4 regions of the Pseudogracilibacillus amylolyticus genome follow, and region 3 is predicted to be linked to each of the others. Evidence: riboswitches for the same ligand, from Rfam matches in the RefSeq annotation. Region 3 holds a riboswitch; each other region holds the start of a gene.
What was found. A riboswitch is a leader RNA that binds a small molecule or an ion and turns the genes downstream of it on or off. The one in region 3 is predicted to bind thiamine pyrophosphate.
Positions count from the first base shown of each region.

Region 1: linked by a shared signal. The riboswitch ahead of thiW (energy coupling factor transporter S component ThiW) and the one ahead of thiT (energy-coupled thiamine transporter ThiT) in region 3 are both predicted to bind thiamine pyrophosphate.
Region 2: linked by a shared signal. The riboswitch ahead of tenI (thiazole tautomerase TenI) and the one ahead of thiT (energy-coupled thiamine transporter ThiT) in region 3 are both predicted to bind thiamine pyrophosphate.
Region 4: linked by a shared signal. The riboswitch ahead of tenA (thiaminase II) and the one ahead of thiT (energy-coupled thiamine transporter ThiT) in region 3 are both predicted to bind thiamine pyrophosphate.

Region 1 is NZ_JBPPZG010000028.1:1,869-10,075, reverse strand. It holds gene ACPYKA_RS05145 (ABC transporter permease) at 1-702, shown strand, start outside; gene ACPYKA_RS05140 (GNAT family N-acetyltransferase) at 1,137-2,297, shown strand; gene deoC (deoxyribose-phosphate aldolase) at 2,322-2,996, shown strand; gene ACPYKA_RS05130 (hypothetical protein) at 3,067-3,378, shown strand; gene thiE (thiamine phosphate synthase) at 3,387-4,004, opposite strand; gene thiM (hydroxyethylthiazole kinase) at 4,017-4,763, opposite strand; gene thiD (bifunctional hydroxymethylpyrimidine kinase/phosphomethylpyrimidine kinase) at 4,760-5,566, opposite strand; gene thiW (energy coupling factor transporter S component ThiW) at 5,582-6,085, opposite strand; TPP riboswitch at 6,189-6,301, opposite strand; gene ACPYKA_RS05105 (CoA transferase subunit B) at 6,803-7,465, opposite strand; gene ACPYKA_RS05100 (CoA transferase subunit A) at 7,481-8,179, opposite strand.
Region 2 is NZ_JBPPZG010000197.1:709-7,022, reverse strand. It holds gene ACPYKA_RS16985 (alpha-ketoacid dehydrogenase subunit beta) at 67-1,053, opposite strand; gene ACPYKA_RS16980 (thiamine pyrophosphate-dependent dehydrogenase E1 component subunit alpha) at 1,087-2,004, opposite strand; gene ACPYKA_RS16975 (thiazole biosynthesis adenylyltransferase ThiF) at 2,070-3,089, opposite strand; gene ACPYKA_RS16970 (thiazole synthase) at 3,089-3,853, opposite strand; gene thiS (sulfur carrier protein ThiS) at 3,895-4,098, opposite strand; gene tenI (thiazole tautomerase TenI) at 4,104-4,709, opposite strand; TPP riboswitch at 4,889-4,997, opposite strand; partial or broken gene ACPYKA_RS16955 (IS3 family transposase) at 5,323-5,464, shown strand; gene ACPYKA_RS16950 (HipA domain-containing protein) at 5,688-6,314, opposite strand, start outside.
Region 3 is NZ_JBPPZG010000094.1:2,834-11,040, reverse strand. It holds gene ACPYKA_RS11540 (hydroxymethylglutaryl-CoA reductase, degradative) at 1-764, opposite strand, end outside; tRNA gene ACPYKA_RS11535 (tRNA-Gln) at 1,014-1,085, opposite strand; tRNA gene ACPYKA_RS11530 (tRNA-Tyr) at 1,108-1,189, opposite strand; tRNA gene ACPYKA_RS11525 (tRNA-Thr) at 1,235-1,307, opposite strand; tRNA gene ACPYKA_RS11520 (tRNA-Glu) at 1,317-1,388, opposite strand; gene fabI (enoyl-ACP reductase FabI) at 1,555-2,331, shown strand; gene nagZ (beta-N-acetylhexosaminidase) at 2,605-3,894, opposite strand; gene ACPYKA_RS11505 (3H domain-containing protein) at 3,920-4,465, opposite strand; TPP riboswitch at 4,640-4,740, shown strand; gene thiT (energy-coupled thiamine transporter ThiT) at 4,827-5,399, shown strand; gene ACPYKA_RS11495 (methyl-accepting chemotaxis protein) at 5,462-6,514, opposite strand; gene ACPYKA_RS11490 (hypothetical protein) at 6,540-7,169, opposite strand; gene ACPYKA_RS11485 (LLM class flavin-dependent oxidoreductase) at 8,039-8,207, opposite strand, start outside.
Region 4 is NZ_JBPPZG010000079.1:370-8,576, forward strand. It holds partial or broken gene ACPYKA_RS10340 (group II intron maturase-specific domain-containing protein) at 1-158, shown strand, start outside; gene ACPYKA_RS10345 (3'-5' exonuclease) at 581-1,189, shown strand; gene ACPYKA_RS10350 (hypothetical protein) at 1,453-1,608, shown strand; gene ACPYKA_RS10355 (ABC transporter ATP-binding protein) at 1,631-2,383, opposite strand; gene ACPYKA_RS10360 (ABC transporter permease) at 2,383-3,147, opposite strand; gene ACPYKA_RS10365 (ABC transporter substrate-binding protein) at 3,163-4,167, opposite strand; gene tenA (thiaminase II) at 4,243-4,926, opposite strand; TPP riboswitch at 5,015-5,117, opposite strand; gene ACPYKA_RS10375 (hypothetical protein) at 5,321-5,719, shown strand; gene ACPYKA_RS10380 (ribonuclease HI family protein) at 5,726-6,121, opposite strand; gene ACPYKA_RS10385 (DUF2512 family protein) at 6,214-6,660, shown strand; gene ACPYKA_RS10390 (YdbC family protein) at 6,960-7,187, shown strand; gene hemQ (hydrogen peroxide-dependent heme synthase) at 7,238-7,981, opposite strand; gene ACPYKA_RS10400 (ASCH domain-containing protein) at 8,183-8,207, shown strand, end outside.

The DNA.
Region 1 (8,207 bases), on a different contig from region 3:
GATGAAGAAGTAGTAGGGGAAATCGTTGAAATTGATGGAAATCCGTACAAGTTAGTAGGTGTCTACAAATCTACTATTCCAGAAGAGTATCGTTGGGACAACGGAGAAGGATTAATGCCTCGAACATTAAATGGGATGATGTTTGGAGCGCCTGAAATACAGCAAATTCAGATTTTAGCTAGTAGTGCGGAAACATTAACAGAAACTGCAGAAACGGCTGCTTCTCGTCTTACAGAATTGAAAAATTTAGAGGATGGGATGTACACGTATTGGGATATGAGTGAATATGAAGAAGAGTTTCAATCATTTTATCTTATCATTACACTCGTTATCGGTAGCATCGCTGGTATTTCGTTGCTCGTTGGAGGTATAGGTGTAATGAATATTATGCTCGTATCCGTTACAGAAAGAACACGTGAAATTGGCTTACGTAAAGCAATCGGAGCAACAAGAGGTAGGATACTTTCGCAATTTTTAATCGAAGCAATGACGATTACATTGCTCGGTGGAATAATTGGAATCGGAATTGCGATGTTGGTTACTATGGTCGCTTCGCAGTTTTTACCTTTTACAGCCGTTGTAAGTCCAATCGTCGTGATGATCGGTGCTGGGTTCTCAGCACTAATTGGAATCGTGTTTGGAATCTTACCAGCAAATAAAGCATCAAAATTAAGTCCGATAGATGCACTTAGACATGAGTAATAGACGCTTGTTCTTTAAAATAATCTAACGTAAGCATAAGTCGGAGGGCACGGGAGATTTCTCGTGCTTTTTGATTAGCAGATAGGAAACCAGCATGGCACTCCTTTAGCGAGCCACGATCTATCTTGAAAATAGGTTTGTTTTCATACAAAAGTATAAAACTTTCCTATCTGCTAGTGCAACTCATACTCTCACCAAGGCTTGCACTTACTTAGCATAAGTGCAACATCACCTCTGGCTTTCGCCAAGAAGGCCGACTAAGAACAGGCTCTCTGCCTAACCGTCGGCATACCCCTAGTGATAAGGGCATGTTTTCTTTAACGATAAGCCAAGTTTTCTAAGGTTGTATTAGAAAGGTAATTAGTTCACTTAATAGCATTGACGATCATGTTATCTTTCACTAGAATGAAACTAACAAATGAAGGAGGTAGCAGATGGAGGGTATAAAAAAGTTATCTAAAGAAAACGTTGAAGAAATTATATCTCTTTCACAATTTGCCTTTCAATATACAATGAGTGATGAACGACGTAAGGTGAAAATAGAGGAAGTCGAGCGTCACTCAATTTTAGGGTATATGGTAGATGGGGCTTTAGCGGGGAAACTGCATATTATCCCACTTGAAATGTATATCAATGGGGCAGTCTACCAAATGGGAGGGATTGCTTCTGTCGCGACATGGCCAGAATTTCGCAGACAGGGGATTGCAAAAAAGTTATTGTTAAAGGCCTTAAAAGAAATGAAGCAAGCTGGACAAACGATTTCTATCTTAGATCCTTTTCATGTTGGGTTTTATAGAAAGTACGGATGGGAATTATCATTTATGAATCAACGTTATACAATCCCACTTAGAATATTAAAAGAAGATTGGAATGGAAATGGCTATATACGAAGAACAGATGATATCTCATTACTTGATTCAATCTACAAGAAGTACGCAAAACAGTATAATGGCATGCTTAAACGGAATGAAAAATGGTGGGAACAGCGCGTACTTACAGATGAAGTGGCACAGATTAGAGTGGCTTATCACGAGACAGGTCATCCAGAGGGATATATCATCTATAAAGTGAGAGATGAAGTATTTACTGTGATAGAAATGGCTTATACGTCGTTAAATGGGATGCATTTGCTTTATGAATTTATTGGAAATCATGATTCCATGGCTAAAGAAGTGAAAATGATCGTTCCTGAAAATGATTTACTGCCTTATAAATTAAAAAATCCATTTTTTAAACAAGAGAAAGAAACCTTTGCGATGGCTCGGATTGTCGATGTGGATAATTTTTTAAAAGATTACCCATTTACAGAGGCAGAAGGTTCCGTTCACATTTTGATTGAAGATGAATCTTTTCCTGAAAATAGTGCCTGCTATCACATTCGGACACAGTCTGGGAAAACAGTAGTAACGAAAGTAAAAGGCTTAAGAAGTGGCGATATCAACTGTACGATTCAGCAATTCACATCGATTTGTCTAGGATTCAAACGCCCACAAGAGTTATTGGCACATCATTTAATTGATGGGAAGGTCTCGGCAATCGAACAATTAGAGAAAATGATTCCGCAAAAACAAACATTTCTAACCGACTTTTTTTAATCGATGAAAGAAAGGGAGACATAAATGGTAGAAAAACGTATAGCAAGTATGATTGATCATACACTTTTAAAACCGGAGGCGACAAAAGAGGACATCGTAAAACTTTGTGAAGAAGCAAAACAATATGAGTTTGCAACAGTTTGTATTCATCCATCGTGGGTACGTACCGCTGCAAAAGCATTAATGGGTACGAATGTAGGGGTAACTACGGTGATTGGGTTTCCATTAGGGGCGACGAGTACCTTTGCCAAGGTTGCTGAAACTCGGGACGCCATTGCTTCTGGTGCAACGGAAGTCGATATGGTTATAAATATCGGTGCCTTAAAGTCAAAAGATGAGACGACAGTTTATCACGATATTAAACAAGTTGTTTATGCTGCTGCTGGCCAAGCTGTTGTCAAAGTAATCATTGAGACGGGCTTTTTAACGGACGACGAAAAAGAGCATGCTTGTTTACTAGCAAAAGAAGCGGGTGCAGATTTTGTAAAAACTTCTACTGGGTTTGGACCGGGGCAGGCAACAGTAGAAGATATACGCTTGATGTGCCAGACTGTCGGTCCTAAAATGGGAGTAAAAGCATCGGGTGGGGTGCGTGACCTCGAAACTGCTAAAGCGATGATAGAAGCGGGTGCGAATAGAATTGGTGCGAGTGCAGGAATTGCTATCGTAACAGGGGCAAAGGGTAGCAGTTCATATTAATTTACTAATAACATAAAAAGCCTAAATCTCATATCGATTTAGGCTTTATCATATTAAGGAGATTATGAAATTGGAAGGTTTAGAAATTTATTTATATATGAGAATAATTTTAATTATTTTCATTTTGAGTTCTGTGATCATATTATTTTTATTAATAAGTCTCTTGAAACGTAAAATGGGGGCCAATACATTGATAGTCGGGCTTTTTTCCATTACTGCAATTTTAGTTTCTGGACTAAATGTCGTCATAATGGGTTATCTAGGTGATGGTATTTATCCAGCAGGCGATTCCATCATATTTTATTTATTTTTAATTGTTGTAGCTCTAAGCAGCATAAATATTTTATTGGCCTTTTCACAATCCGCTAAACGGACTGGATAATTATTTTATCAAAGCGAGCTTACAGTAGTATAAATATTTTCTGACTTCGTAATCGCCGAAATAACAGCAACCCCGTCTGCTCCTGCTTCTATCACTTGCTGGGCATTCGATGTATTAATCCCGCCGATGCCAACAATAGGAAGATAGCGGTGCTTGTTTCGTAAAAATTTTATCCAATCAGTACCGACAGCAGCTTTAGCATCGTCTTTTGAAGTTGTTCCAAATATCGGGCCTGCTCCAACGTAATCGACTAAATGAATCGGGCTTCTTTTTAACTCTGCTTCATTAGAAACAGATAAGCCAATAAGTAGATTTGGAAATTCGCTTCGTAAGTTAGCGATTTTTTCATCATCTTGGCCGACATGAATCCCATCAACGTCAAGTGTTGTTGCAAGCTCCACATCATCGTTAATGAAAAATGGAATATTGTGGTTACGACAAAGCGCACGTAATTTTTTCCCAAGATCTATTTTTGCTTCATCGTTAAGCGATCCTTTTCCTTTTTCTCGAAATTGAAAAGCGGTAATACCGGCGTCAATTGCTTCTTGTAAGATAATTTCTGGATCGCGGTCACAATCCTGGCTACCCATTATAAAGTATTTTCGTAAATAATTTTGCTGTGTCATCTTATTTGCTCCTTATTTTCCAAGTTCATCGATAAAGGCAGGGAGGAAGGTACCTGTTCCGTTAACCTCGTTTCTTATAGCAGCATTTTCTGCAGCTGCACCGTAAAAATGAACTGCTTCATAAGCGGCATCTATTTTTTCTGTTTCGGTTGTTAAACAAGCGGTGAGAATGGAGCCAAGGAGGCATCCTGCACCTGTAATTCTAGTTAAATACTCATGTCCAGTTCTGTTTGCTTTAACTTTTCCGTTATAACAAATAATATCAATTTCACCAGTCACAACAGCTAAAGTATTATATTTCTCCGCAGCTAGTTGAGCAATTTTTTCCAATTTTGAAATATCATCATCAATGGATTCTACACCTTTTGTTTCCCAAGCGACTCCAACTAAATGCGCCATCTCACCGGCATTGCCCTTAACAGCAGTAAAAGAAATGTTTTCAAACAATGTCCGAATTGCTTGTTTTCTAAAATTAGAAGCGGCAACACCAACAGGGTCAAGGACGACTGGAATCCCTCTTTCATTTGCAGTTTGTCCAGCGATTATCATTGCTTCAAGTTCTTTTTCTACAATTGTCCCGATGTTAATGAGTACACCGTTGGCAATGCTCGCCATATCACGTGCTTCCGCCGGTTCTTTTGCCATGATTGGAGAGCCGCCGAAAGCCAGCAGTCCGTTTGCAGTAAAGTTCATGACAACTTGATTCGTTAAATGATGAATTAACGGCTGTGCTTTTCTTACTTGGTCGATTGCCTTCATAGTTTAATGGTTTCCTTTCTCACTGCAAAATGATTTGTTGGTCCGTTTCCTTTACCTAAATCAAACGATTGTTTAATTGCTTCGGTCACATAGTGTTTACTTTTTTCAACTGCTTCAATCAATGAAAGACCATGACTTAGATAAGCAGTGATTGCAGCGGAGTACGTGCATCCTGTACCATGGGTATTTACTGTATCAATGCGTTTTTCTGTAAATGTATACATTTCTTTTCCATTATATAAAAAATCAACCGCATCCCCGACAAGATGTCCGCCTTTTACAAGCGCAGCGCCCGCACCATATTCATGAACAATTTTTTTAGCAGCATCTTGCATCGCTTCAGTTGAAGTGATTTTTTCACCGGTTAAAAATTCCGCTTCAGGTATATTAGGTGTAATTACTTTACAAAGTGGCACTAATTGGTCTCGTAAGTAAACTCTTGCATCCTCATTTATTAATGCATCCCCACTCGTTGCAACCATAACAGGATCAATAACAAAAGGGATATCCTTGTCTTTAACTTTTGCTTGAATAATTTCCATCATCTCAATATTGGCAATCATTCCTGTTTTAAATGCATGTACTGGCATATCAGAAAAAACAGATTCTAACTGATCTTCAATCATCTGTAAAGGAAGATGATGAATACTTTGAACCCCGGTTGTATTTTGCGCAACTACTGACGTAATGACAGACATGCCGTAACTTTGTAATTCTTGAAAAGTTTTTAAATCAGCTTGAATTCCAGCACCCCCTGATGGATCAGTCCCTGCAATTGTTAAAGAACAAGCTACTTCTTTCATGTTAAGCAACTCCTTTTATAATTTTTGCTCATTTTTTAATTGAATAAAATTTTCATATTTAACGCGAGAAACGATAAATAAAGCAATTCCAGCACCTGTAATACTGCTTACTAAGAAAGGGGGAATGAAAAATAAGGCACCAAAAGACGTTCCCATTAAAATTTTTGCAAATGGAACGGAGAATAACGCACCAATAATTCCTGTTCCGACAACTTCACCTAGTGCGGCAAAGTATTTTTTTCCAAACTTTTTGTAAAGGTAACCGCCTAAAAACGCACCAATCATTCCACCCGGGAACGCAAGTAATGATCCTAGTCCTAACATATTTCTAAGTAGTCCAATCACAAAAGCAATTGTAACAGCTGGCCCAGGGCCTAGCATTACCGCAGCCAAAACGTTCACTGCATGTTGGACCGGATAAGCTTTCGCAACACCAGCGGGAAACCAAATCAATTGAGATCCCAGCGTTCCAATAGCTACTAATAGCGCCATCGTCGTTAGTAATCTTGTTTGATTCATTGACCTCCTCCTCTTAAACCAATTCGAAAGGGGTGTTAGCTTATAAAATAGTAAAAAACCAGATTCAACACGGAACCTGGTTTGTAGTTAACTAAACTTAAACATTAACAATTTACTACTTCCCTCCGCTAGTATAAACTAGATCAGGTTCACAAGAGTTAGAAATAATCTGCATTTCTTCTCAGCCCGCATATTTGGGCACCCCTAGTAGTGTACATATGAAATTATTCACTCCAAAGCCATTATAGCAGAAATCATTTTTATTGTCATATCGGGCTATACTTGTGTTTTAATTCATGCAATTATGGGCGGCTAGAAAACATGCTTAGTGGCTGAAAAAGATGCGGAGTGACTCGTTCGATATGCAGAGTCGCCGTAAAAGATGCAGAGTGGCTTATCCGCAATGCAGAGTCGTCGTAAAAGATGCGGAGTGGCTCGTTCGATATGCAGAGTCGCCGAAAAAGATGCAGAGTGACTCGTTCGATATGCAGAGTCGTCGTAAAAGATGCGGAGTGACTCGTTCGATATGCAGAGTCGTCGTAAAAGATGCGGAGTGGCTCGTTCGATATGCAGAGTCGCCGAAAAAGATGCAGAGTGACTCATCCAACATGCAGAGTCGCAGTAAAGATGCAAAGTGGCATGTTCAACATGCAGAGTCGCGTACACGCAAACATAAAAAATCCCACTCATCTTTTTGGCGAATGGGATTTTTTAGATTTAATATGCTTTTTCAAGTAATTTTTCACTAACGGTTAGTTCTGCTTCTGTAGAATTTACGACATCCTCTACTGTAAATCCATCTGCAACTTCAAGTAAGACGAGACCATTTTCTGTAACTTCTATGACAGCTCGATCCGTAATAATTTTATTTACGACACCTTTACCTGTGAGTGGCAGGGTACACTCTTTTAAAATTTTCGGTTCACCGTCACGGGTAACATGCTCCATAATAACAATGATTTGTTGGGCACCGTGAACAAGGTCCATTGCACCACCCATACCTTTAATCATTTTTCCTGGAATCATCCAGTTTGCTAAATCACCAGTTTCGGAAACTTCCATTCCACCTAAAATGGCGAGGTTAATATGACCACCACGTATCATCGCAAAACTTTCAGCATTATCAAATAATGCAGCTCCATCGATCATGGTCACCGTTTCTTTGCCAGCATTTATTAAGTCTGCATCAATTTCTTCTTCAGTTGGATAAGGACCAATTCCAAGAAGGCCGTTTTCTGACTGAAGCACGACATGTTTATTATCCGAAATATAATTGGCAACTAGAGTCGGCATACCAATCCCTAAATTCACATAGTATCCGTCCTTAATTTCCTTCTCCGCTCGACGGGCGATTTTTTCACGAACTTTTGCTTTACTCATGTTTTCACTCCTCACTTAATTATTTGCCGTGGCAACTGTTCGTCTTTCAATCCGTTTTTCCTGATCACCCTGAATAATTCGTTGCACATAAATGCTTGGGGTATGAATATAGTTAGGGTCAAGTTCACCGACTTCTACAAGCTCCTCCACTTCAGCGATTGTTACTTTTCCTGCCGCCGCAATAATTGGATTAAAGTTTCTTGCTGTTTTGTTATAAATTAAGTTCCCCATTTTGTCGCCTTTTAACGCTCTTACAAAACTAAAGTCAGCAGTTAAAGCTTCTTCAAGAACATACTCTTTTCCGTTAAATGTTCGAGTTTCTTTACCTTCAGCAATCTGTGTACCAACCCCAGCCGGTGTATAAAAAGCAGGAATTCCGGCACCTCCAGCACGAATTTTTTCAGCGAGCGTTCCTTGAGGGGTTAATTCGACTTCAATGATTCCTTCTATAACTTGGCGTTCAAATTCTTTGTTTTCACCAACATAGGAGCCGATCATTTTTTTAATTTGTTGATTTTTTAATAGTAAGCCGAGCCCAAAATCATCTACCCCACAGTTATTAGAAATAACGGTTAAATCTTTTACACCAGTTTTAACTAATGCATGAATTGCATTTTCAGGAATTCCGCAAAGACCGAAGCCTCCAACCATTATTGTTGCCCCATCATGTACATCACGAACAGCTTCATCAATTGAAGAATATACTTGTTTCAAAAAGTTCCCTCCTCAAATAGAAATAAAT
Region 2 (6,314 bases), on a different contig from region 3:
TATGTATTAAGATAAAACAGTAGAAATAGTATCATTCTAAAAACATACATAGTAGCCATTCGATTTTTATGTCTCAGCCTCTTTTATTAGTTCTTTTATTTCAAAAATAATATCTTTCACTTGCGGAACAGCGGCACTTTCTAAAGTTTTATTATTAGGAATCGGAACGGGATGACCCCCTAATCGTTTAATTGGTGCCTTTAAATAAGAAAAACCTTTTTCTGCAACGATACTCGCAATCTCCGCTCCATATCCACTTCTTTTTACCGCTTCATGAACGACTAGTAAACGTCCGGTTTTAGCAACGGAATCTAATATAGACTGTTCATCTAAAGGCACTAATGTCCGTGGATCAATTATTTCGACTGATACTTGCTCTTTTTCTAAAATTTGTGCCGCTTCCAAAGATCGTTCAACCATGATTCCGGTAGCTACGATCGTCAAGTCATCTCCACTCTTTTTTATATCTGCTTTTCCAAGGGGAATCGTGTACGGTGAAATCGGAACTTCGGCTTTCTTTTTATACAATAATTTATGTTCATAAAAAATGACCGGATTAGGATCCTCTATTGCCGAGATAAGTAACCCTTTCGCATCGTAAGCTGAAGATGGCTGGATCACTTTAAGCCCGGGTATATGTGTCAGCCATGCTTCTAAGCTTTGGGAATGTTGAGCTGCAGCACCCGTTCCAGAACCACTTGGTGTACGGACAACGAGTGGAACACTTCCCCTTCCGCCATACATATAACGAATTTTTGCAGCTTGGTTGACAATTTGGTCTAGTGCTAATGTCAAAAAGTCTGAGAACTGAATGTCTACGACTGGTCGCATTCCTGTTAATGCTGCCCCAACTGCAACACCAGTAATACCGAGTTCACTAATTGGTGTATCTCGGACGCGCTCCTCACCAAACTCCTCTAATAGACCTTTTGTAACTCCAAAAGCTCCCCCATACTCTCCAATGTCCTCACCTAGTAAAAACACTTTTTTATCTTGTCTCATTATCTGTGCTAATGCTTCCCTGACTGCTTCCAGATAGGTTAACTCACGCATCCAATCATCCCCTTAAGCATGAGCTCATACTTTTTATGCATAAACGTCTGTAAAAAGCTCTTCCATACTTGGTTCTTTACTTTCTAAAGCAAAAATAGTTGCATCCTCTACTTCTTTTTGAATGTCTTGTTTAATTTTTAACATATCCTTTTCTACTATTTCACAAGTTTGAATAAGAATCTGTTCAAATCGCATAATGGGATCTTTTTTTCTCCGCTCCTTCACTTCTTCAGCTGAACGATAAAGTTGTTTATCGCTTTTTGAGTGTCCGCTAAATCGATATGTTTTCGCTTCAATAAGTGTCGGTCCTTCCCTATTTCTGGCTCGTTGCATCGCTTTTTCTGCTTCTTTCATTACATCTAAAAGATTATTGCCATCGATTGTTACACCAGGAAAACCATATGCTTCAGCTCGTATCGACAAATCATTAATATTGGTCATTTTTTTAATCGGACTGGACATCCCGTATTCATTATTTTCACAAACAAAAACAACCGGCAGTTTCCAGATAGATGCAAGATTTAAAGCTTCATGAAAACTTCCCTCGTTTGTGGCGCCGTCTCCAAAAAAACAAACGGTTACCTCATTCTTCCCCTCTAACTGTGCTGTTAGTGCAGAGCCAACAGCAATCGGAATACTGCCACCGACAATTCCGTTAGAGCCCAAATTACCAGCCTCCACATCGGAAATATGCATCGATCCGCCTTTCCCCTTACAGTAGCCAGTTTCTTTTCCGAATATTTCTGCCATCATTTTATTTATATCTGCGCCCATGGCAATGGAATGTCCATGGCCTCGATGGGTACTTGTAATTTTATCGCCTGCTTGTAACATAGAACAAACCCCAACCGCTGTAGCTTCTTGCCCAATACAAAGGTGTGTTGTACCATGAAACAGTCCTTTTTTCATATTCCGTTCCACTTCTTTTTCAAAATAACGAATGCGAATCATTTGTTTATATAATTCAATAAAATTCCGAGCGCCTGCTATGGATTGCACAATTTCACATCCCTTAGTTAACTCAAATAACGATGATACAATGTCTTTGCTTTTTCAACATCATTCGTTCCGTGAACTAGTGCTCTTCCGTCTTCAAAAACAACCATTCTTTCATCGTCGATTGTAAAAGATAAAAGAAAAGCATTCGCTTCCACTTTTCCGCCTGTTTTTTCCAACTGTTGAGCTAGTTGCTTCAAATTACGTTGCTGCACTTTTGGCGGTCTAATTTGCACAGATGACCGTCCACATAAAACAGCAGTTTTTGTCTGCTCATCAAATTGTAAAAATGGGTATGTAGCTTCCTCACCACAAGAGGCACAATCCACTTTCTTCATTGATGAAACATTCATTTGGACAATTTGATTTGTCCAAACATCAAAAGAAATTATTTTTTTTCTTAAAGCATCATAATTATCGGTCAATATTTTTAACGCTTCCGTCGTTTGGTGCACAACAACTTGACTTGCGGCTGGGTGGATAATACCTGCAGTATCACAAGTCGGTCCGCCAACGGGGACTGTTTCCATTAGACAATGAAGGCATGGTGTTTCATTTGGAATGATCGTAAAACTCATTCCATAACTCCCTACACAAGAGCCATAAATCCACGGTATTTGATGTTTTTGTGAAATATCATTTACCATCATCCGAATATCAAAATTATCGGTTGCATCTAAAATTAAGTCTACGCCTTCTACGAGTTCTTCTAATTCAATCGGTGTTACGTCCATAATTCTTGCATCTATTTCAACCTCTGAATTAATCGCCTGCAACCTTTCTTTTGCAGCCACTGCTTTTGGTGTACGATTTTTTGCGTCTTCCTCCGTATACAATTGTTGTCTTTGTAAATTACTCCATTCGATATAATCACGGTCAACAATGGTTAGTTTTCCAATTCCCGCTCTTGTTAGCATTTCAGAACTTTGGGTACCAAGTGTCCCGATCCCTACTATTAACACATGCTTTTTTGCTAATTTTTGCTGCCCCTCTTCCCCAATAGGAGAAAACAAAATTTGTCTAGAGTAACGGTCCATCATTATAAGCTAATCCCTTCTAAAGGGCTGCTTGCTGTCGCCGTTCTTTTCATCGGAATTCTACCAGCTTCATGGCCCAGCTTCCCTGCCTCTATTGCTAACTTCATCGCTTTTGCCATTTTAACCGGATCTTTTGCCCCGGAAACAGCTGTATTTAACAGCACTGCATCCGCCCCTAACTCCATTGCATAAACAGCATCTTTCGGGGAACCTATCCCAGCATCAACAATAACGGGAATAGCAGCTTGTTCAATAATGAAACTCAAATTTAATGGATTAATGATCCCTTGCCCAGAACCAATTGGTGAGGCGCCCGGCATCACAGCGTGTACTCCTAACTCTTCCAACCTTCTAGCAAGTACAACATCATCTGATGTATAGGTTAAAACGGTAAACCCTTCATTTAAAAGTTGTTCTGACGCCTTCAATGTTTCAACAGGATCAGGCAGCAATGTTTTATCACAGCCGATAATTTCAACCTTTACCATATGACAAATCCCCGAAGCTTGTGCTAATTTCGCAATTCTAACCGCTTCTTCCGCAGTTTTTGCTCCGGCGGTATTTGGTAAAAATTTATATTTATCTAAATCTATCTTTTCTAAAAAATTTGGTTGACTAGGCTCAAAAATATTCATCCTTCTTACTGCAAATGTTAACACTTCTGTCTCTGATGCAAGTACCGCTTCTTTTTGTATATCAAAATCTGAAAATTTACCTGTTCCAAGAAATAATCTTGATGTAAACTCGTAATCTCCTATTTTTAACATCTTTTTTCCCTCCATTTATTTTTTATATACATCTGGCAAAATCAACCTCCACCAACAAACTGAACAAATTCAATTTTATCTCCATCATTTATTTTAGTGGTTTCATGTTCCCCATTTTGTAAAATAACATTGTTATGCTCGACAATAATGACAGGAGTACTAAAATCAAAATGATTAATTAATTCTGAAATCGTTTTGATCGTTCCAGGTATTTCTACTACGGAACCATTGATATGTAATTTCATTCATTTCACCTCATTTCAGCTAATTTCTCCCGATATTTAACGGCAGCAATTGTACAATTTTCTGCAAGCAATATCCCTGACAAAACTGCAACGCCGCTTGCTCCCTCTTGTAAAACAGTAGAGAGATTATTTGGTGTAATCCCGCCTATCGCGATGACAGGAATTTTGACACGGCTAGTAATTTTGTTTAAACCTTTTAGTCCACGTGGAGCTAGTCCGATTTTTGAATTTGTCTCAAAAATATGACCATAAATTAAATAATCCGCTCCTTGCTCTTCCTTCTCTAACGCTTCCTCTACACTATGGACAGAACAACCTATTTGTAAAGAAGGGAAGTACTTTTTAACATCACGCACATCTAGGCTGTGAGACGTTAGCTGTACCCCACCTGCACGCCCTATTACGGCAATATCAACTCGATCATTAATAATAATTTTTTTAGGGTCTATTCCAGCCGCAATAAGTTTCTTTATAACAGTAATGTGATCCTTGGCAGTCCAATTCCTCTCACGTATATGAATAAAGTCTATCTTTGCATGAACTGCTTTAACCTTTTTTACAAATTCATCAGTTGATTGTTTTCCAGTTGAAATTATATGTAAGCCCTTCATTTGACCTCCTTTAATTCCTAACTAACTTATAATTTAGAAAACTTGGCATTGGCCAAGCCTTTAATGGCGGGTGCCTTAGTTGCACTTATGCAGTAGGAAAGTTTTATACTTTCCTATCCGCCAAAAAAACCACTTTTCTGAATATGTACAGGAAAGTGGTTTGCTAATAGCAAGTCTAAAATAGCAATACATCACTTCCCTTCGCTAGTTTTAACTAGATCAGGTTATAAGAATCCCGAAGTCACACTTCGATCTCAGCTTGTTTCACAAGCACTCCTAGTAATAAAAATATCTATGAGTCACTTCAAACAGTTGATATAACAATGTTTAAAGATGACTATTTATTATTCAACCCCAAATGATACGCTTTCACTAAAGGCACGGACTGTTTTTTGTTAGATTTTTTGGAACGAATGGGCATACACTCGATAAATCATTTCAAGTGTATTACCTAATCAGTCGACCATATCAGCAAGTGATATAAGTTGATCAAGATTGTCGCATGTATATGTCTCAAACCATGTGAACTTATTTCTTGATGTTAATACTATCTATTATATAAGATATTGTAAAGCTAATTTAAAAAATTTTCAATATAGGTAGGAAATATTTTAAGATGTGCCAAGTATTAGGTGTTACGAAAAGTGGTTTTATCATTGGCGTAAGCGTTCGAAAAAAGTCAAAAAAAGAAAAGAAAGAAGCGCTTACTAGAAGTAAAACGTGTTTATGTTGAATCTAAGCGAAGTTTCGGCAGTTTTGATAAACACCCATCAAAAAATGATTTTCTATGATCTCAAACGTTGACTTATCAATGTTTTTATTCTGAAAACGTAAATATAGTGACCTGAAATAAATAAAACAGTTAAATAGTTGATTTGCGAGATTACCATAGGTATGTTTATAAGTCCGTTTTATTCATTCAATAACTTCTCGATGAAATCCTCTCTAAGCTCATCTTCCTTTTTGATTGGCATTCGATTACCGTTCAAGATCACGAAATTTCTTCTTTCTTGGCGGTTGAGAATCTCCACTATACTTTACATCTTTTTTCACATCATTTGGGATGTCTAAGCCAATGAAGTATTTTTCTTTTGACCGCTTATTTACAAACTCTAATAGCATATCTACTCGATTACGAAAAGCTAAACAAATCTGATCCCTTCTATTATCATCAATGAACAAAGAATCCGTTGTTATATCATAAAATTCACTTTCCATATCGCGCAAAGAAGATGGTTCAAACCAATCAAAAGATTGAACTAATTTTATTTGATCCTCATGATTATTTTTGAAAGGTTTACAATTCACTTTTTGATTAACACCAATTAATGATAATGGTTTAGAGTGCCATAAAGAAGTTCCACTATCAAAAATAGGACTAGCGCCAATGAACTCTAATGTTTCAGCATGTCTAATGACTCCAAAATTATTTTGATGTCTATCTTCATTTACTATAAGATAATCCAATACAATCATTCTATCAAGAAAATCTACCATGTTAGGAATACCTAATCGCTCACAACAGTTTAAATAATGTTGGTAAACAGAAACATGATTTTGCTTTTTTTCTGTTTGCATAACATACCATGCACTAATTAATTCTGT
Region 3 (8,207 bases):
TCATATGCATGAACAACACCATCACGTACCTCTTCACCAGTAAAACCGTCAGAAGCAAGCAATTCTGGCGGGATCGTACAAGTTGCTTTTGCTAAGCATCGATCCGCATAATTTGACAAAATTCGTAAATATACTTTTCCATCCGTCAAATGTTCTACAACCGGTGCCAGGGATTCCGCCATCGTATTAATGATATTAGCTCCCATAGCATCACATGTATTAACATACAGATGAACAATTAACATTTGGTTATATTTTGAGCCACTTTCATTAATAATACGTACCTCTAGATCCTCAGCCCCTCCCCCTCTTGCGACAAGACTCGGATAGGCATCATTCGCAGCTTTAATCAGTGTTTCTTTTTCAGCCAAGATTGCTCGTTTTGCTTTGTCGAAGTCAGGGCAGCCAACAACCTGAATTTGTCCTATCATAATTCGCTCAGTCGCTTCCGTTTTGAAGCCACCAGCTTCTCGTACTATTTTAGCAATATAACTTGCAGATGCTACGATAGAAGGTTCTTCCACAGCCATTGGAATAATATAATCTTTTCCATCTACCAAGAAATTCAAGCCCAAACCGAGAGGAAGTGAAAAAGTTCCAACGACATTTTCTATCATCTTATCCGCAGTTTTCTCTGGTAAGGAAACTTGATCTAGAAATTGTATCGCATCTTCTTCAGAAAGATCGTATAGATCAATAATATATTGCTTTCTCTCTTCAATCGACATTTTATAAAAGCCAGGAACTCTAGAAGATATTTCCATCCAATTCACCCTTAGAAAGTGTTATCAATAATGCGATTATATTGTATAAAAAATATTTATTACATCATAAACGTAATCTACTATATAATTATACCAAAAACCATCTATAAATTGCTTGTTTATTTACTTTTATTCATTTAATTGATTCTATTATGTGAAAAACTTAACAAAAATGCAAATAAACAAGGTTGTTTATTACACTCCCTTGTTTATCTTCGTCTAATTTCATATTAAATATTATAAATATAGCTGGGCTACTAGGATTCGAACCTAGGAGTGACGGAACCAAAATCCGTTGCCTTACCGCTTGGCTATAGCCCAATCAAATTTATCTATATATAAATGGAGGGGGGCAGATTCGAACTGCCGAACCCGATGGGAGCGGATTTACAGTCCGCCGCGTTTAGCCACTTCGCTACCCCTCCATATAATTTACAGTCTAGGAGAAAATTATTCCTAACAATTAAAAATGCCGGCCAGAGGACTTGAACCCCCAACCTACTGATTACAAGTCAGTTGCTCTACCAATTGAGCTAGGCCGGCATTAGGTAATGACCCGTACGGGATTCGAACCCGTGTTACCGCCGTGAAAGGGCGGTGTCTTAACCACTTGACCAACGGGCCAAAAGTAAGCAGCTCAAAAGCCAACAGATTTCATTATATACAAGCTTTATTTTTTTGTAAAGAGTTTTGTTAAACTTTTTTATTATAAAAATGAAAATGGTTGTAGTATGCAACAATTTGTGAAATCGTTATAATAAAGAAAGTACATATTTTGGAGGTGTCATTAATGTCAGGGCTATTAAACGGAAAAAATATTGTCGTAATGGGAGTCGCAAATCAACGAAGTATTGCATGGGGCATTGCAAAATCCCTTCACCGCGAAGGAGCAAACCTTATTTTTACAAATAGACAAGAACGTTCTTATCAAAAACTGCAAAAGTTATTAGTTGAAAATAATATCGAAGCCAAACTATTAGTTTCTTGTGATGTAGCTAGTGATGAAAGTATTAAAGAGGCTTTTCAAGAAATTAAAGAGAAAGTAGGAACGATTCACGGTCTTGTCCATTCAGTTGCATTTGCAAATCGTGAAGAGTTACAAGGTGAATATGCGGAAACATCTAGAGAAGGATTCTTACTTGCGCAAGAAATAAGTGCCTACTCCTTAGTAGCAGTTGCAAACGAAGCAAGAAAATTAATGACTGAAGGTGGAAGCATTGTAACACAATCTTATCTAGGTGCGGAAAGAGTTGTAAAAAATTATAACGTTATGGGAGTAGCTAAAGCATCTCTAGAAGCAAGCGTTAGATATTTGGCCGAAGATGTAGGTAAGAATGATATCCGTGTAAATGCGGTATCAGCGGGACCGATACGTACGTTATCTGCTAAAGGGGTATCTGGTTTGAATGAAATCCACTCTGTTATTGAAGAAAAAGCTCCACTTAGAAGAAATATCGATCAAGAGCAGGTAGGAGATGCAACGATGTTTTTATTAAGTGATCTTGCACGTGGAATTACTGGCGAAGTAATCCATGTCGATTCTGGATACCATATTATGGGGCTGTAACTCAATTATCATTAGTGTTAAGTTCGTCGTAAAATTGTTTCTTGCGTTCTTCTTAGATCCAATCGAGGCGCACAAGGGCACGTGAAAGCGTCTTGCGTTACCTTTCAAGTGGGTTCTGCTCAATAAAGGAAACGCAAGACCACCTTGTATTATCTTTCAAGTGAATTCTATCTGATAAAGGGCATGCGCGGGTTTCCTCCAGTCAATTCCGTTCAATAAAAGGCATACGAGAACGACTTGCGTTACCTTTTTCTTTTGAAGATCTTATTTATTTTACTCATATAATTCGACAATTTCTTCGTTTAAAACATCTACATTAATTTCTTCTATAACTTTATCCTCTATTTCGTATTCTTCTTTTAATAATAAAATTCTTTTTACGCTTTCTTCTAAGCGACTTTCTGTTATTTCACCAGCTAGAACAGCTGCTTTTATCTGTTCAAAAACAGCTGTTACGTTCTCATATTGATGGGCTACTAAAACAATGTCTACCCCAGCCTTTATGGCATGTACTGCTGCTTCTCCAATCTCATAATCATTTAAAATAGCATCCATCGTTACATCATCCGTTATGACGACACCATCAAAATGAAATTCTTCCCTTAGAATGCCAGTAATTATTTCATTTGAAAGTGTCGCTGGAGCGTCTCCTATTTGCGGGAGCATTATATGAGCTGTCATCACTACATCTGCACCTGCATCAATCGCCTCTTTAAAAGGAACTAATTCAACATCTTTTAATTCCTCCATACTTTTATCTATTACAGGCAATTCTTCGTGAGAATCGATATGCGTATCCCCATGACCAGGAAAATGTTTAATTACAGGAATTACTTGTTCTGCTTGCATCCCTTGCATCGTTTCAACCCCGAGTTCTCCTACCAGCTCGGGATTACTTCCAAATGAGCGCTCTCCAATTACACGATTATTTGGATTGTTATTCACATCTATTACTGGGGCAAAATTTACTTGAAAACCAAAAGCTTTTACTTGCCTTCCCAATACTTCACCTATTTTTCGAGCAAACTCCTTATCGTTTTTTAGCCCAATTTCTTCATTTGTTTGTAAATCGTATAAATTTGGTAGCCTTGTAACGGTGCCACCTTCTTGATCCACACTAAGTAAAAGCGGTATGTTGTTCTGTTTATTTTCAATTTTTAAATCATTTAATAAGTTTAATGACTGATTCGGTTCTTCTAAGTTAGCTGAAAATAAAATAAAACCACCTAATTTATACGTATGAATCAATTTCTTTGTTTGGTCAGTCAAAGTTGTACCTGTTATTCCACCAATAATAAGCTGACCAATTTTTTCATCCAACGTCATTTTTTTAATTTTTTTGGAAATGTCATCGACTTCATTTTTATCCATACTAGCTTCAGTTTCTCCCTCTAATTGTTTCATCGTTTTCGTTATATTTTCTCGCTGTGGATTTGTTGAAACCAGGTTATTTAAATCATTTCCAACATTCGCTTCTAAGGTAATCATTGGATCTTGACTCATAATAAAAAACACAATCAAACTAACGATTATAGCGATCATGGAAACTACTAACCTTTTCACCAAATCACCTCTTGTATCACGTGCATCAAATATTGTCAGTTACTAAAATACCTGCTTTTTTTAAGGCGTTACAAGCAGCATCAATTTTTTCTTGTGAATCTGACTCTATCGTATGTAAATGAATGCCTCCAGTTAAAATTGATAGTGGCGCAGCATTATTTTGTGAAAAACTCTGGACAAACTGTTCTACTTCATACCTGCTTTTCACCATAAGCGAGCCGATCAATTCGCCATAAAAAGGATGTTCTACAATCACATCTACAACGGTAACACCACAGTCTACCATAAGTTCAAGCTCTTTTTTCGTTTCCTCAGGTGTATGTTTACAAACAATCACTTTGCGAAATGTGTCATTCTGAGCTTTCTGTTGATAATATAAATACCCTCGACTAGTCGCAATAATTGGTTCTTCACTCGTTCTAAGTAAAGCAATATCTGTTACGATTACTTGCCTGCTTACACCTGTTTTTTCCGCAAGCATCTTTCCAGTTAGTGGTTTATCATTTTGCTTCAGCAAATCAATGATATATTTTCTACGTTCGTCGCCGGACATATTTATCCTTTTTTCCATTTATATTCCATCCCTTTACTATTGATGATGATTATTTCATAGTTATTTGTTCACATCTTATCACAGATTAATTAACTTGTTGATCGTTATACAGTGTCACTATTGAATAGTTGGTTTGAATAACAATTTGAAATGAGCTAAAATAAGAAATGAAAATGAAAAAGCAGAAATTGTAATGTCTACAGGGGGAGCCATTCGGCTGAGAGTGAACAAATCGTTCTTACCCTTCGAACCTGTTAGTTAATACTAGCGTAGGGATGTAGGTTTTTTGATGGGAAAAATTAATCAATCTAAACGGATACCATCAAGCTCCCCGTAGAATTGCTTTTTTGTATTAAAAATTTGGGGGAGTGTTAAATTAATGAGCTCGAACCGTACTTTATTTTTTATTGAAGTTGCCATTCTGACAGCTTTAGCATTGCTTTTAGATATTATTCCTTTTTTAAAATTTAAACTTTGGCCAGCTGGTGGTTCTATTTCATTAGCAATGATTCCTGTATTCATTCTCGCCTTTCGTTGGGGTCTAAAAGGCGGAATCCTTTCAGGGTTCTTATGGGGTATATTGCAGATTGCAGTAGGAGACGCGTATATTCTTAATTTTTGGCAAGGATTAATTGAATATGGATTTGCTTTTACTGTCTTAGGATTTGCGGGAATTTTTGCAAAATCTGTTCAACAGGCTGTGAAACAACAGAATAAAAAAGAGTTATTGAAGTTTATCATTGCAGGGATTCTTGTCGGGGGTTCATTACGTTTTCTTGCCCATTTCTTTGCAGGATTTATATTCTTTGCCGACTCAGTACCTGAAGGCCAACCAGCTTGGCTATACTCCTTTATTTATAATTGTTCGTACATGATTCCGGCGATGATTATTTGCATTATTATTATCTATTATTTATTTAACAAACAACCAAGAATGCTACTTAAAAATTAAAATATATGTAAAAAATAGATAACCTGTTTAATTAATGGTTATCTATTTTTTATTGAATAATTTTAAACCTTAAATTGATGTGTTCGTTTATTTAAATCCTCCGCCATCGTTGACAATTGTTCCATTGCTAAGGTAACTTCTTCGATGGCAGCAACTTGTTCTTCTGATTGTGATACAACTCCAGATGTGTTATTAGCTGTTTCTGTTGAAATTGATTCTATTTCTTTCATTAATTCAGCAATCTGTTCCACATCATTTGTTATTTGTGAAATTCCATTATTCATCAAATTTATTTCAGTCGATACTTCATTAATCGATGTTTTAATGTCTTGAAAAGCCTTTCCAGCATCCTGGATAATATCAGTTCCTATTTTCACAGAATCAATACTTGCGCTTGTTTCTTCTACAGCATTTATCGTATCGGTTTGAATATCATGAATTAAGCCACCGATTTTTAAAGTCGCTTCAGCCGATTGCTCCGCTAAATTTCGTATTTCATTTGCTACTACCGCAAAGCCTTTTCCACTTTCCCCGGCATGTGCAGCTTCAATAGAAGCATTTAGTGCAAGCAAGTTTGTCTGCTCTGAAATTTTCGTAATAATACTAACAATATCACTAATTTCGTCAGATTTATCGCTCAGTTTTCCCATCGAGTCAGACATTTGGACAGAGCTTAAATTAATAGTTTCCATTTGTTTAATAGATTCAAGAATCATTTTTTCGCCGTACCCAGCTTTTTCAGTAGCATTTTCAGAAGCTATATGTAAATCCTTAGATTTGTTATTCATACCTTCTGTGTTATTAGAAATTATCGTCAAAATTTGGTTCGCATTATGTACAATACCTACCTGTTCTTCTGATCCCGACCTTACATGATGGATGGAATGTAAATTTTGTTCTGCTGTAACAGAAACTTCTTCTGCACTAGCGGACAATTCTTCTGAAGTAGCGGCTACTTGCGTCGAACTTAACGACAGATCTCCGATAATCGCCTTCAGATTATCTGCCATTTTATTTAAATCGTTGGACAGTTGACCAATCTCATCTTTATTTTTTATCGATAACTTCTCAACTGTCAAATCACCTTCAGCAACACGATTTGCAAAATTTGCAATTGAATGAAGAGGCTGTGTTGTTTTTTTAATAAGAAAAATTGTCGCTACACCAGCTAATAAAATAGGAATAATTGCGGTTAAAAAAACTCCCTTTAATCATATCCCATGTACGAGAATGCAAGATACTAGATTCAAAATCAATTGCACTAATAGCGATGATATCTTTATCCGGATCATGATCTTCAAAAATAGGTGCATACCCTGTTAAACGTTTCATCCCACCAAACTCATACACTTCTGAGTAAACAGGTGCTTTTGTTATTTGAAGCTGCTCCAAATCTTCATCACTAATATAAAAAGCATCACCCGAATTAAAACCTTGTTCCAACATATTTTCATCAACAGCTAAAAGTGTCCCCTCAAGATCCATTATGTATTGTCCTTCAAAAATATTTTTATGTTGAATCGTCCAGTCAATACTTTCGCCTACCTGTTTAGCCGCCTCTGTATCACCTGCTTTAATTCTAGCGAGATCTTCAGGGTCAATTAGTGCTGTTGTAATATTCGCACAGCCATATAATTCTACCCCCGCCGCTTTAGTAATTTCCTTATAATTCGCACTATACATTGAAAGAAAAATAATTAAAATACAAAAAATAAGAATACTCATAATAATTAAGCCCAATCTTCGAGTAAGAACATTTTTATTCGACATTTTTCCTCCTTATCTCTCATTCTACTTAATCAGTGAATAAGTTAGGACTTTAAAAGTGATCCTTTTTCCCTATGATAACAGATATAAGCCCCAAGGGAAAATGCCTACCCTGTACAAAAGTTTCATAATTGAAAAAAGATGCTTGTTTATGTAAGGAAAAGTTAATAATGGGAATGGATATGAGTAACTCAACTTTCGCATCAATAAAATGAGTGACTTAATGCGGAGTCGTTTTCGATAATGCGGAATGGATGAAAATGGATGCTGAGTCGTTTCTCAAAATGCGGAGTGGCGGCCGATAGATGCTGAGTCGTTTTCTAAAATGCAGAGTGGATACCGAGGGATGCTGAGTCGTTTCTCAAAATGCAGAGTGGCGGCCAATGGATGCTGAGTCGTTTTCCATAATGCAGAGTGGATCCCAAGGGATGCTGAGTCGCTTTCCAACATGCAGAGTGGCGACCGAGGGATGCTGAGTCGTTTTCCAACATGCAGAGTGGCGACCAATGGATGCTGAGTCGTTTCTCAAAATGCAGAGTAACTGCAAAGGGATGCTAAAGTCGCTTTCCATAATGAAGAATGACAGCCGATCAATTCGTGATGTATTTTCGTCCGTTGCGGTAAGACATTCGCTATTCGAAATCACTGCAGCAAACGTCACACATTATATAGATCTACTCCATCTAACGTTAAAATCTAGTCGAACAAGAACTGAAAAAGTTAACAAAAATAGAACCACAATTAATGCGATTCTAAAGTAAAATTAACTCTTCCTTATATAAATGCGGCTAAGAATTCTCTTTTGGGAGACGGTCCGTTTGAAGCAACTCTAATCGCAAAATAGCTGATAGAGAAGTACACAGTTAAAAGTATTATTTCCCTTCAACAACGTCTTTAAATATTTCATAGGAACGTTTTTGTTTATCTTGATCAAAAATATACGTGACAGCCATGATTTCATCAACATTATATTTTTCCTGGAAATTCGTCAATTGTTTTCGGATAGAATCCTTGTTTCCCAAGAAGGTCACACTAGTCATC
Region 4 (8,207 bases), on a different contig from region 3:
CAGAAGAAGAGGCGAAGGGTCTGACATACTGTCGAAAGGGATATCGATTCATTGGAAAATCGAAAGTTGTCCATAGAGCTCTATCCAACAAGCGTCTAAAACAAAGGGGCATCCCCTTTGCCTTAGACCACTATCTAGAAGTTCATACTGTAATATAAATTGAACCGCCGTATACGGAACCGTATGTACGGTGGTGTGAGAGGGGCGGAAAATTAATTTTCCCCTCTACTCGATTTTCGAAAAAAGAAGGAACCTGTAATTTTAAAAAGAATTGTACACAGTAGGGATTTTGTTAAAGAAAATTAATTTTCACTTAGTTTTTATTTATATAATGTCATAGTTTGTCGATAAGATTCCCATATATTCATCTTGTAATCTATTAACTCTAATGATACCCTGTAATCGGAACTGGAAAAATATATGACGAATAATAAAAAATGGAATATGAGTGTATAAATAATTAATTAATCATTGTTTATAGATTATGATAAGTCAGCATTAAATATATGTCTTATAGCTTGAGCAAACGAATCTGATGAGTGTTAGTAAAGAAGATATTTTCAGAAAGGAGTTCTATTTTATGAGAAGGTGGGATAAATTCAATTATATTGTAATTGATCTAGAAGGAACTGGTGGACAAGAAAAAGAAAATGAAGACATACTTGAAGTGGCAGCTGTACCGATAATAAAGGGAGTTGTTAAACCAGATTCTTATTTTCACAGTCTTATTAATCCTAAACGCCCTATTCCTAAGTTACCATGGGTATATATTAAAGATGAGGATGTAAAGAACGCCCCAACTTTTGATGATATTAAATCAGATTTATTGGACTTTTTAGATGGATCTATTCTTATTGGTCATAATGTTAACGTGGATTGGAGGCTCTTAAAAAGAAAATTTCCCACATATAATCCAATAATCATTGATACATTGAAATTATCACGTCGTCTTTATAGCAATCATCAAAGCCATAAACTCGATGATCTTATTGATCGATTTAAATTAGGTGATTTAGTGAAGACAACAAAGCATATGAAAAGACATAGAGCCTTATACGATGCAACTGTTACTAGTTATATATTCATAAAAATTATAGAAGAAAAGGAGATTGGTGATATAAGTTTAAATGATTTAGTCAGACTGTGTGGTATTGCAACAAGGGAATATAAACAAGATTCATTATTTTAAATACAAGTGGTTGGAACTTCGGTTAAGCAAATAAATTTAATTATGTTAAAACCGAATTGTATGAAAAGAAATAAGGATAATCAATGCATATAACACGAGTCGAAATGTGTGAACAATATTCACGCCTGTATTATAAAACTGTTGAATATTAATAGTTGATCGCTTGCGGGGGCAAGATTCACGAGTCCCTTTTTCGTTTAATTTCATATTTTCCTTTCAGACTGCACATAGTAAATGTGAAATGAAACAAGGAGGTTTCTTAGATGTCTGAGGAAAATAAAAATCGTAATAAGGATAAAGGGAAGCAAAGAAATATTGCAAAAAAATACGATACAAGTCCGAAACATGATGTGGAGGCTGCGGAAGAAAGTGAATTTGTCAATATTCACGGCAAGAAAAATAAGCGAAAACGTCGTTAAGGAAAAAATAAGCTGTATAGTTTCAGCTTATTTTTCTTTTTTCGCTATCATTTTCAATTTTCTCAGTCAATTCTTTCTTCCAATCTAAGAAGGAATAGCTGAGTAATAACGACTCATCACGAGGGCGCTCAAATGGTACGTGAATGATTTCCTTTATTTCAGCAGGACTCGTAGAAAGGATAACGATTTTGTCCGATAAAAACAATGCTTCTTCAATATCATGCGTAATAAAAAAGATCGACTGTTCATATGCTTCCCATGTTTCTAGCAGCCACTTTTGCATGTCGAAGCGGGTAAAAGCATCCAGTGCAGAGAACGGCTCATCTAAACACATAATTGTCTGTGGACTTAATAGAGCACGGATAAATGCAACACGCTGCTTCATCCCACCGGAAAGTTGGTGTGGATAGGCGTGGATCATATCACCTAAGTTTGCTTTTTCAAGCAAGTTTTTCGCAAGTTCTACATCGGTTTGTCCCGATAATTCTTGTCCTAAAACGGCGTTATCGATTACTGTGCGCCATGGAAACAGGGAAGGTTGCTGTGGCATATAACTGATATATCCTGATTGATTAGTAATAACTTTTTCATCAAGGAAAATTTCACCCTCATCAGGAGTAAGTAAGCCACCGATCAAATTAAATAACGTACTTTTCCCACTACCTGAAGGGCCGAGCAATGAAACAAATTCTCCTTTTTCGATCTCCAGCGAAATATTTTGCAAAACTTTTTTAGAACCAAATGACTTACTAATATTTTTTATGGTAAGTTTCATTACTCGATTTCCTCTCTGTTCCATTTGATAATAAGGCGTTCCATCAAAAGTACTAGTGCGAAAAAACTTAAGCTAAGCATCATTGTGAAAATAATCGCGACAAACACACGCGGTGTCCGGTACGAGGAGGAGGCAAGTGTCATAAAAACGCCAATCCCTTTTTGAGCACCGAGCCATTCTGCTACAACTCCAGTTAAAATGCTATACGTCGCAGAAATTTTTATCCCTGAGAATATAGACGGCAACGCATGAGGAAATTCCAGTTTCATAAATAACTGTCGTTTTGATGCACCCATCATTTTCATATAATGCAAAAGTTCTCGATCTGTCTGCCCCAACCCACTTAAAGTAGCGACAGCAATTGGAAAAAATGATGTCATCGCGATAATGATTATTTTCGGTGTGTCCCCTAGACCGAACCAAATTAATAATAATGGAGCTAAAACGATAATCGGAATATTTTGCGATAAAATTAAAAACGGATAAATCGTTTTGCGTAATCTGTTGGAATGGTGAAGAAGAGTAGCTACACCAAGTCCAATCGTTGTCCCTAGGGAAAAGCCGATCATAACCAGCTTCACGGTAGAAACCATATGCGGAAAAAAAGCAGGAAGGGCTTCCCGCATTTCCAATATAATAACGGAAGGAGCGGGAAGTACCCAAGTTTCTATTTGAAAAACCCTAGTAGAAAATTCCCATATGGCAATAAAAATTACCATTGCAACAGCAGGTCGCCAGCTTTTTAAAAGAAATTTATTTTTCATAAGCAGATTCTCCGATTACTTAATAAATTCATTCGTAAATGCCTCAGTTGCATCAATCTCTTTTTCGATTATGCCGTTTTCAAACATAAATTTTGCAAAAACTTCCCAACGACCGCTATCTTGAATTCCCCATTTTTCCGCGTCATCCTGATAACGAGGAGATAACCATTCCTGGCTTCGTTTTACAAGTTCCGGATCTAAATCTGGTTCAGCTGCAATTAAAATTTCTGCTGCTTCAACAGGCTTTTCAATTGCAAATTCATACCCTCTTAATGTTGCTTCCACGAATGCTTGCACCGTTTCTGGGTCTTCATCGATCAATTTTTCACTTGTTACAATTACAGGTGAATACGTATCAAGTTCATCTGCATAATCAGTCTTTTGAATGAAGTTGAGCTCAACATCCCTTATTTCCGCTTCAATTCCTGTCCACGCATAGAAGATGCTAACAAAGTCAATATCTTTTTGTGTTGCAATGAAAAAGTCAGAATTACCAAGTTGCACAATATCTACATCTTTTTTATCTGCTCCGTCACGTGACATGACAAGATCAATCATTGATTCTTCCAGTAAGGAACCGTAAGCACCATATACATTTCCAGCAAAATCTTTCGGAGATTCGATGCCTTTGTCAATTGGAGAAGCGTATCCACTTGTGTCATGCTGGATGATTGCTGCAATGGATACAACAGGTAAATCCTGTGCACGTGCTTGCGTTACTTCGGTTTGGAAACTAATACCGAACTCTCCTTTGTTCGTTGCTACCAATTGTTCTGCACTCACTTCACCTGGAAGTAAAACTTCTACATCTAGTCCAAGTTCTTCATAAAATCCTTTTTCCTTTGCAACATAAATTCCGGTATGATTCGTATTTGGTGTCCAATCAAGGAAAAGGGAAACTTTTTTACCTCCTATGTCTGATTTTACTTGTTCATTTTGTTTTTCCGTTTTTTCACTGCTACAAGCAACAAGAATAAAACTCAGTAATGCAATTAACATCGTCGTTACAAAACGTTTCATTAAAGATCCTCCTGGAAAAATAAATTAAGAAGTATAGCGACTGTCTTTCATACACTTGCGCTATTCCGGTTCGAATTAGCTCAATGAATGTTTTTTATTCGACAGCCATGTTTCTTTTGTGTAGGACATTTCCCAGAAGTGGAGCTCGTATTCTTTTGCAAGGACAAATTGTTCTTTCACTTTTTCTTTTTCATCTTCACTCATATCTTCCACGAGCGTATTAAGCAAATCAATCATTTCATTGGTCGAATTTTGGAATCTGTCACCAGCATACATATTAATCCAGTTTCGATAAATTTCTGGTTCCGGATTTGCGTTCTCATTCTTTTTCCCAATGTCTGCATAGAGCCAGTAACATGGCAACATCGCCGCTACAGAGTGTGCTAAGCTACCAGTCATTGTCGCCCGATACAAATGCGATGTGTACGCATATGCAGTTGGAGCTGGTTTGAAATTTTTAATATCTTTGTCTGTAATATTTAAAATTTCTGCATGCTCATTATGTACCGTTAGCTCAGCTTCAGCTGTATAACGGGCTTTATCTGCAAGTTTTGCTGTAAGTTGAAAATCATCTGCTTGGCTTGCAGCGATAGCGTGCACTTTACCGTAATGTTTTAAGTAATAAATATCTTGTAAAATATAAAACTTAAAAGTCTCAAACGGTAAATCTCCCTTCACAATCCCTTGGACAAAAGGGTGGTTTAAACTTTGCTCCCAACTTTCCTTCGTTGCTTCTTTCAATTGATCTGTAAACTTCATAAAAAAATCCTCCTCTAATCTTTTTTTTCTAAAAGACTAGTAGAAGGAAGCTACTCTCAAAATTAATGCACTAAAAAATAGCGCAATTATTTTGCGAATTCTACTTCCCTCCGCTGGTCTTAACCAGATCAGGTTCTAAGGGTGCTAAATTTACATTTATCTCAGCCATACCGGCGCCCCTAGTAGAAAAATAATTATTAATTTGAAACTAATGCTATCAGAGATTTCGGATAAGTCAAGTTCCTTACCATGTTTCTTATCAGTCTCGAAATGCTCGTTCATTTAGAGAAGTGGTTTTATTAGTAAAAGACAGTGGGCTTTCCCGTTCGGAAGATCTATAATAATTAGCAAAAATGGTATACTCTAATTAATAAATAGCAAAGGGGGAACTTGTTTGGAAGTAAAGGTAAAACGAAAAACAGGATTCATGGGTGCGGCAATGAAAATTTCTTTACTAGTTGATGGTGAACTGGTAAAAAAATTAGAAAATAGTGAGGAATATTTGATTCAGACAGACAAAAACAGTATTAAACTTAGGGCGAAACAGGGTTTTAGTGCTAGTAAGGAATTCGAAGTTAATCAAAATGCAAGGATTGAGATTAAAACGAATCCGATATTCTTATGGCTTTGGTTTGTCGGCTTCATATCACTTTTTGTTGCGGGAATTAGTGAGGTCAGAGAACTTAAGTTTATTTTTGCGGCTATAGGGATATTAGTCATGATTTTTAGTTTAATTTATACAGCAAAATCTTCCTTTATTTTTAAAGTAATGGCTGGAACCAATGAGCAATAGTTCCAGCTATTTTTGCTGTATTTGAATTGCTTTTTTTGCTAATTGATCGGCATGAAAATTTTGTTTGCCTGGAATCCATTTAATAAAAAAGTGTGGAAAATGATTTGCTTTTTCCATAATCTCATCTAATAATTGCTTGAAAATCGGATTTTTGGCAAACCTTTTTTCAATCGCTGTGACAACTATTTGCGAATCTGATTGAAAGGATAAAATTTCATCGGGGAATTTTTCCAGACAAATTTCTAATGCTTTATTTACAGCATGGAATTCTGCTTCATGGTTGGACATTTCTTTAAGAGGAATCGAATATTCGTATTGTTTTCCATAAGCTTTGATATAAACTCCTGCACCGCTGATCCCAGGGTTTCCGTTTGATGCTCCATCTGTATATACCTCGATCATAAAAACGCTCCTTTAAAACTTCTATCTCTACCATAGTATAAAAATTATATTTTACCAAATACTAAGAGATAAAAAGAGGTGTTTGGTATTTTATGGAACAATTAAAGGCGTTTGTCATAAAATTTATTGGTGTTGGGGTTATTACGTTTTCAATATTTGGTATATTTTTTAATGCTACAATTGGACGCCTGCTTTTGATGACGTTAGTGGTGGCGGGAATTATTTATATTGGCGATCTGTTTATTTTACCAAGGATCAATAAAGCAGTGGCAGCAGTTGCGGATTTTGCTGCGTATTTCGTTCTTTATTTAGTTTTAGGAAACTTGGTTGTGGAAGGAACGGCTTCCATTTTATTACCGGCATTTGCTGCAGCATATATTGCAGCAGCTGCTGAGGCTGTTTTCCATATTTATATGATGGATAGAGTTCATGAACCAGATCGTCCAGCACCCATTCCTACAAGGTTTCAGACTGAAATCGCGGATGAATCGGATGTAGAAGCGGCGACAAAAATTGAACAGGAACGGAAGGAAAAATAAATATTTCATTAAACTTTTAAGCGTGGATGAATCCATGCTTGTTTTTTTTAGATAAATGAGTATTTTTCCTTTAAGTGATGATATAATTATTTTTATAAATTGGATTTTTAATGTAGAGTCACCTACAAAGATGCCGAGTGGTCAGACCATCATGCAGAGTCGCTCGAAAAGATGCGTAGTGGCTAAAAAAGATGCTTAGTGGCTCGAAAAGATGCGTAGTCACTCAAAAAAATGCTTAGTGGCGTGCACCTTATGCATAATGTCGCATTAATTTGTCATGATTAAGGAGAGAAAATCGAATGTCCGCATTTAACTTTGAAATTATCGAAACCGTCGCCGTATTATCTGAAGGATCGAAGGGTTGGAAGAAAGAATTAAATTTGGTTAGTTGGAACGGTAGGGAGCCAAAATACGATATTCGTGATTGGTCAGAAGATCATACGAAAATGGGAAAAGGTATTACGTTTAGCTTAGATGAATTAGGAAAATTAAAAGAAGCATTACATAATGTAAAAGAACTGGATTAATCATAATAAGAAAAGTAACCACAACCAACATGCGGTTACTTTTTCATTTCTTAAACTGAAAAATAGCGATCTATTTTATTTGCTGGAAGTAAATTTCCAATATAGAACGATCCAAAAATACCGTATTTTGCACTTACTTCATCAAAACGGGTATCGTAAATTAGTTTTTTAAATTGAAGTGGATCATCACAGAATAAGGTGACTCCCCATTCATAGTCGTCGAGTCCAATTGATCCAGTGATAATCCGTTTTATTTCTTCCGTAAATGGTTTGGCTGTTTTAATATGGTCGAACATCATTTTGCCGCGTGCTTCTTTTTCTAATGTAAACCAGTTATTTGTTTCTCCACGTAATTTACTCATCGGATAAAAGCAGACATATTCTGAATCTGGAATCGTCGGATATAGTTTTTTCAACATTTCCGGATTTTTATAAGGATCGATTTCAGGTTTAGTATAAGAACTTTTTTCAATAATCGATACAAAGGAATAAGCGGGTTTCATATAATGAGCAATTGCTGTTTTGTTAAACGCGTTTTCCAGTTCATTTAAATCTTTCATTTCTGGTCTTAGAAACATAAACATAATGTCCGCTTTTTGACCAACGATTGAAAACAGCTGATGACTGCCTTCTTTATTGTCCTCCGTTTTTTGCCAATTATCAAGTAAGGTATGAAATTCATGTAATGCTTTTTCACGGTCCGTATCAGTAGCTGCTTGCCATTTTTCCCAATCAATCGTTCTAAAATCATGTAAGGAATACCATCCATCGTATGTTTCTACTGTCTCTACCATATTAATCACTCCTACATTGTGTGAGTATATATCTCATAGTATCTATGATAATAGTGATCTTGTTAGGATAGTGTGATTTAAATCACACTTTTAGGGAGATAATTTGAATGGAAATTGACTTTTTAAGAGTTGTGGGGAATTGAATAGGCAAATTATTGATTTCTCTGTATAATGGAAGAGACAGTATAGGAGGGCATCGTAATGGAATATAAATATGAACTTACGA